3 regions of the Metabacillus sp. B2-18 genome follow, and region 3 is predicted to be linked to each of the others. Evidence: riboswitches for the same ligand, from Rfam matches in the RefSeq annotation. Region 3 holds a riboswitch; each other region holds the start of a gene.
The links. A riboswitch is a leader RNA that binds a small molecule or an ion and turns the genes downstream of it on or off. The one in region 3 is predicted to bind cyclic di-GMP.

Region 1: it holds a riboswitch for cyclic di-GMP, as region 3 does, so the genes downstream of both, LPC09_RS21920 (EAL domain-containing protein) here and LPC09_RS12065 (sensor domain-containing diguanylate cyclase) in region 3, are expected to answer to the same signal.
Region 2: it holds a riboswitch for cyclic di-GMP, as region 3 does, so the genes downstream of both, LPC09_RS17180 (anti-repressor SinI family protein) here and LPC09_RS12065 (sensor domain-containing diguanylate cyclase) in region 3, are expected to answer to the same signal.

The regions. Positions count from the first base shown of each region.
Region 1 covers NZ_CP088245.1:4,329,189-4,331,463, forward strand. The annotation lists gene LPC09_RS21915 (methyl-accepting chemotaxis protein) at 1-257, opposite strand, end outside; gene LPC09_RS21920 (EAL domain-containing protein) at 461-1,171, opposite strand; cyclic di-GMP riboswitch class I at 1,244-1,331, opposite strand; gene uvrA (excinuclease ABC subunit UvrA) at 1,491-2,275, opposite strand, start outside.
Region 2 covers NZ_CP088245.1:3,377,464-3,379,738, reverse strand. The annotation lists gene LPC09_RS17195 (tyrosine-protein phosphatase) at 1-175, shown strand, start outside; gene LPC09_RS17190 (DUF5658 family protein) at 368-670, shown strand; gene LPC09_RS17185 (helix-turn-helix domain-containing protein) at 759-1,094, opposite strand; gene LPC09_RS17180 (anti-repressor SinI family protein) at 1,194-1,340, opposite strand; cyclic di-GMP riboswitch class I at 1,372-1,455, opposite strand; gene LPC09_RS17175 (YqhG family protein) at 1,822-2,275, opposite strand, start outside.
Region 3 covers NZ_CP088245.1:2,392,243-2,394,517, reverse strand. The annotation lists gene LPC09_RS12070 (cation diffusion facilitator family transporter) at 1-709, shown strand, start outside; cyclic di-GMP riboswitch class I at 1,094-1,173, shown strand; gene LPC09_RS12065 (sensor domain-containing diguanylate cyclase) at 1,298-2,275, shown strand, end outside.

The DNA.
Region 1 (2,275 bases), 1.9 Mb from region 3:
TCATTCGCTTCATTCATTTTGTCTCGATAGCTATTATCACCATATAGTAAGAATGCACGATAATATCCTGATTGTAGCGCTGAATCGGTTTGAATAGATTGAGTAATTGCACGTACCTCATTAACAGTTTCAACAATATAATTGTATGATTCATTTGACTGCTTCATATTGGAATATGACACATATGAAGCGATCCCAAAGATCAATGAGACGATTAGGAAGCTTCCTATTAATTTCCGTTTGATTGTTAATTTCATGATGTAAATATCTCCTTTTGTCTGATTTAGTAAAAAACAAAAAAACACCTTTAATCCAAGCATGTACATCTTGGAATTAAACGCGTTATTAGCAAGTGGCAGGATCGCTACCCTTATACCAATATCTCTTCCTTATACAAAACTAAATATTATAAAGTAACAGGGTCGCTATTCTTTCCTAATATTATTCTCTGGTATTCTGATTAGCCATTACTAACATCAGCATAATTGCTTAATAACTGCGGTCTCCCTAGTAAAAAACCTTGGCCTAATGGAACGGATAGGCTTTGAGCTATCTGTAAGTCTTCCACTGTTTCTATGCCTTCGAGAATGACAGTATTATTATATCGTCTGCAATACTCTAATATTAAATAGATAAATGCTTGTTTTTTTTCTGACCGGTGCAAATCTTTGGAAAAATAGCGATCGAGTTTTATATATTCGGGGTCAAGCTCAATAATATCTTGTATATACGCTTTACCCTTTCCTACATCATCAAATGCAATACTAATACCATAATTTCTTAAAATAGCAATTCTCTCTTTTAATTGTGCAAGATCTCTAACAGTCTCAACCTCTGATAATTCAAATGTGATATTTCGATTGGATAGCAACTTTTCTGTAGCTAGCTTGTTTATGAAATCCAGAAAATCATGATGGAAAATAGTTGATGGAAAAATGTTTAGAAATAGCTTTTCTTTTGATTCATTCGGGCGAAACATTTTAAGAGCTTTGTAAACGGACTGAGTATCTAGTTGATATAATTGATTGTTTATGATTGCTTGTTGAAAAAATAATTCCGGATTAGAAAAATCAGTAGATCTTAGAAGTCCCTCATAACCAATCCTTTTCTTATCCTTTAATGAAAAAATAGGTTGAAAATGATGATAGATGTTTCCTTCGTTGATCGTCACGTAAATCCCCCCTTTGTTAGAAAAAAAGTGAACGAGAAGAATACTCGCTCACTTTACAATAGTAAAATATTCTCCGGCGGCTAGGCTACCATAGTAGATGATCTACCTTAGGTCCTTGGCTTTGCGCCCTTATTTTTCAATAAGTTTGCCTTTATCATTTTGTAGGTCTATTATACCACAACAAATTATTACAATTTCACCAACCGTTCGACAAATAATGACATTTTTCCCATTTACTATATTAACTCTACTTCTTAGATATGAAAAATAGATAAAGAGGCTGAACATATCATTCAGCCCCTACCTCAAATTAACCAAATTAACTTTGCGCTACTTCTTCTTTTTCTTTAATCAGATTTCTCATTCGCTCACGATCGCGCTCTATAATTGGCTTTAAATATTTACCTGTATAAGATTGTTCGTTATTCATAATATCCTCTGGTGTACCAAACCCTACGATCTGACCACCTTTGTCTCCACCTTCAGGACCAAGATCAACAATATAATCGGTACCTTTAATAACATCAAGGTTATGCTCGATGACAAGAACGGTATCACCATTATCCACTAGGCGTTGAAGAACTTTTAAGAGTCTTGCGATATCATCAACATGTAAGCCTGTTGTTGGTTCATCAAGGATGTAGAGTGATTTACCTGTTGAACGTCGGTGCAGTTCTGATGCAAGTTTCACCCTCTGTGCTTCCCCACCGGAAAGTGTCGTTGCGGGTTGACCAAGAGTAATGTAACCAAGCCCTACATCAAAAATCGTTTGCAGCTTTCGTTTAATCTTAGGAATATTTTCGAAAAACGTTACTGCATCTTCGACTGTCATTTCTAAGATATCAGAAATGTTTTTCCCTTTGTAGGTAACTTCCAATGTTTCACGGTTGTATCGTTTCCCATGACAAACTTCACATGGGACATACACATCAGGTAGGAAGTGCATTTCAATTTTAATAATTCCATCTCCACGGCAGGCTTCACAACGTCCACCTTTAACATTGAAGCTGAAGCGGCCTTTTTTATAGCCTCTAACCTTTGCCTCATTTGTTGTTGCAAACACATCACGTATGTCATCAAATACACCTGTATATGTTGCAGGAT
Region 2 (2,275 bases), 990 kb from region 3:
TTCATTTCATTTGCGGGATGCTTATGATGCAATTGAGAAACAAATAGGTGTGGAGACAAAATTTATTCTTCAAGAAAATGCAAATTTAGTTTGTAATAATAGAATGGTTTATAAGGAAATGCCAGAAAAGGTAAAAAACAATAAAATAATTAGCTTTTTCACAAATAGAATGTAATTAATTAGGTCGGTCAATAAGCCAGAGGAATTAAATATAATATAAAGTTGAATATGTAATGAACAAAAAAGTGCTCGGTTAAATTATTTCGACTTTAGTATAAGGGGGACCGATAGTGGAGATACTTACATGCACAAATTCCCTATTTAGTTTGGAGAATATAAAGATTCCTTAGATCTAGGAGGTACTATATTGAAGTATGTTTTCTTGTATCTTGCATTATTAAACATAGTGGATGGAATTCTTACTTATATAGGGTTAACCATGAACATTATTGATGAAGCAAATCCAGTTATGAAATCTTTGTTCATTATGAAACCTATGTATTTTATCGTTTTTAAGTTTACTTTATCAATTTTACTGAGTTTAATTGTATACCTATCGTTAGATATAGTTAATAATAAGGGAGTGTTTTTATTAACTACGTTTGCTGCTCTTCTGTATTCATTTGTTATGTTATTACATGGTGCATGGATTTTAGATTATTTTAGTTAATAGATAGGTATATTTTAAATGGAATATTTTACTTTTACTAAGTAGAAAAGACATAATTTAAAGCTAAAAGTAAGCTATTAATTATGCCTCATTTATCAAGATCATTCTGAAGTCTCCACTTGTTAAACTCCAAAAACTCTTTAAACTGTTCTTTAGACACACCGGATTTCATAGCATCTTGAACAAGTTTAGTCCATTCTAAGTCAAGTTCTTCGGGATCTGTTTCGTTTTGTTCATTTAAAAGTGTATTTACCGGTACACCGAGTACAGATGACACTTTCTCCAAGAACTGAACAGAAGGATTTGACTGGAGATTGCGCTCAATCGAACTTAAATATGATTTTGCAACTCCTGCTCGTTCTGCTAGTTCTGATAGTGATAGGTTTTTTTGGGTTCTATATTTTTTTATTCGTGGGCCAATCACGTCAAAGTCACCTTCCTTTAATAATGCTATTATAACATATAAAGAAGGATTTTGTTTGATATGGAGAACGGTTTTCTAAAAAAATTCTGTGAGAAAGAGTTAAGTAGTTGGATTTCCTTTTTTAATAAAGAAATCTTTTATTTCTTCTACACTTATACCAATCTCAAGTGCCTCTAAAATTAATTTGACCCATTCATGGTCAAGCTGCCTGTCTTTAATCAGGTTATGTATCGTTTCGTTATTCAACTATCTCATCCTCCTAAAATACTCTTGTATTCCAGGCAGTCCAGCCATCATAGTTTTAAACTTTAGACCTGTGACTTTGCGTCCCTATTTTTCAATAGGTTTGCCCTTGAACTGATTATATTATTACTAAAGAAATAATCTTTTTGTGCGAAAGTCCTTAGTTTATGTCTGTCTTATTAACTATTCATATTATAAAAGGGAATTTTTAGGAAGTGTGCAGAATGATGTCGATGACAAAAATTTTCTTGTGTATTTTGAGTTTTTAACATTTATGTAATATAAGATGGGTATATATGCCTGTAAATTACGTAGGGGAATTAGAAAAGTGAGTTTTTCTGAAGTTTTGTTAACAAAACTTTAATGAACATAGCTCCAAGCAAATATTCATTTTGTCGAACTATATTTTAATTTTGGAGGATATAGTAGAAGTAACTAGACACAAAAGAATGACAATCGCACTAAGATTGCCATTCTCCTTACTCTATTTAAATATCCCCTGCGGCGTCAAATAAAAAATCCCACCATTCTGAACCGAAATATTTATCTGCGGCTCATAAAGCTCCCTCAATGCTTCCTTCTCCACCTCATAACAATCAGGCTTCTCATCCATATCTTCATAAAAATGATCCAAAAGCTTTAAATCTTCATTCCATCTTTCCCTCGCTTTATCCGCCCAGGAATGATCTTGTTCATGAATAGATTGCATAATAAACTGTTCAATCCGTTTAATTCCACTTTGTGGCTTAATCAAAGGTGTCATCGTAAAACAGAGATCCGGAATCTTCGGTGTTAGCTCTAATTTCTCTAGCTTATCTTGAAAGTTTTCTACTAAAGTCCCACTAACCAAATGCAACCCAATAGAGTAAAGCTGATCCTTTTTCATATCACATTGATAGGAAACCATAATGTTAACACCAATCCAAGGGTGTAATGGG
Region 3 (2,275 bases):
TGCATCTGTAACTGTTTTAGTCGGATTAAGGATTGCCCAAAAGCCTGCCGATGAAAATCATAAATATGGTCATTCAAGAGCAGAAACGATTGCCTCATTAATTGCTTCAATCATTATGTTTACAGTTGGTATACAAGTTATTGTTGATGCTTTTAATAATCTAAGATCTCCGGCAGAGACTACACCACAGCTGTTTACGGCATTCGTTGCGTTATTTTGTGCTATTTTTATGTTTTTTGTTTATCGATATAACCGCAATTTATCCAAAAAACTTGAAAGTAAGGCACTATATGCAGCTTCTCAGGATAACCGTTCTGATGCGTTAGTTAGTATAGGTGCCGTAATTGGGATTGTTGGAGCATATTTAGGCTGGGGCTTTTTAGATCCAATTGTTGCGGGTATTGTCGGGCTGATTATCATTCATACTGCATATGGGATTTTTAGAGAAGCTGTTCATGATTTAACAGATGGCTTTGATGCGGAAAAGTTAAAAGAGATAGAAGAAACGATTAAAAATACACCAGGAGTTACGTTTGTAAAAGATATAAAGGCTCGCGTATCAGGAAATCAAACAACAGTAGATGCGATCGTGTTTGTGAAATCTACTCTTTCCGTAGTAGAAGGACATGGTATTACAGATAAAATCGAGGAAAGACTCCGAGACATTTATAATATCGAAAGAGTTCATATCCATATTGAACCACATTAAAAAGGGAAGAGTGCATTCTTTCCTTTCTTACTTTTTCTTCTCCTAAACATCAATTAACGATTGGAGAAAAACTAATTGCAGTTCATATTGCTTAAAAATGTTTTAAACGTTAACGAGGTGATCTCGTCAATCTCAATGTACTGCTTTTTTGCGACCAATCCTTGTTTTGTTGCTCAAGTCCTGTTTCAATTACAATGATTAATGAGTCAAGCGTTGGTTCATTAATAGTAATTAAAGAAGTTTGCCTAATCTTCTTTCAATGGGTAATATACCAATACTCAATATACATCTCAGGCTTTTATGTAGAAGTCATAAATTGGCAGAACCCATTACTATCTAACAGTATTTTATTCCTAGTAAAAATAGACTATAATGAAGTTAATCATATATTTCTGGCAAACTATGTGAAAGCATAGGACGCAAAGCCACGGGTCTACGCACAGCATGATAGCCGGGTTACAAATCATGTCAAAAAACTGCTGTGTAAGCAGTTTTTTTGTGTTTTGTCAGTATTCTTTATATGAAATTGGGTTCCAAAATATAAGCGAGAAATTATAACATATTAGTGTTAATTAGTAGGTGAGGGTTTTGCAAATTTTCTTTTTCAGTATCATGTATCTGATTCCTGCGATTATTTTTATTTTTTTGGCAGGTATGGTTTATGGTCATAATCGAAAGTGTCGGAAGCATATTACATGTAGTTTATTTTTTCTATCGTCGTCTCTATGGTTTTTTGGGGTATTTACATCTAGCCTTATTTATCCTAAGTATCTTGATAAAATTGTTGTTTACTGGATAAATGGGTCAATTGCCGTTAGTGCTTTGTTATCCCTGCATCTTTTTTTAATCAATGCTAATATGTATAAAATGAAAAACGGGAAATTATTTAAGCTATTATTTATTCCAGGAATCGTTGTGATTGCAACGATTCCTTTTGATTCATGGATGTTAAACGAATTTGATGAGACCGCATTAAAACCTATGTTTATTCCAGGTCCCGGTCTGATCTTGTTATGGATTGTGGATTTTGCGTATCTTATAGTAAACGTATTTTTAACCATAAAGGAAATGAAAAAGGGAAATCAAGCTGCAGTATTATGGTTCAAAGGTATGATCTTATTTTTTGTATGGACCTTAACGATGTTGGTAGGCTCCATCCTTTTACAAAATACGAATTTATCATTTATCACTTTCTTAATTCCGCACGGTTCATTATTTTGGGCATACGCCATTTTCCTTAGTATGTCAAAATATGATTATTTATCATCGTATGAGAAACGATATAACATCTTGTTTCAGCGATCTCCACTAGGGATCCTCCTTATGGATGAAGATGCGGTTGTTCATGAGGCTAGTCCTCAGGTAGCCAATTATCTAGGTGTTAGCAATAAGGAACTTATTCAAAATTCGATTCTGTCTTTTTTAAATGGTGTTGATAAAGAAAAGTTTATAAAAGCACATCAAACATTTTTTCAAAATCGAATTAGGCTTACTGACGAAGAACTTTCTTTTGTGAATATAAAAGGGGAAGAAACAATATTGTCGTTTGATTCCGACTTTATTTTA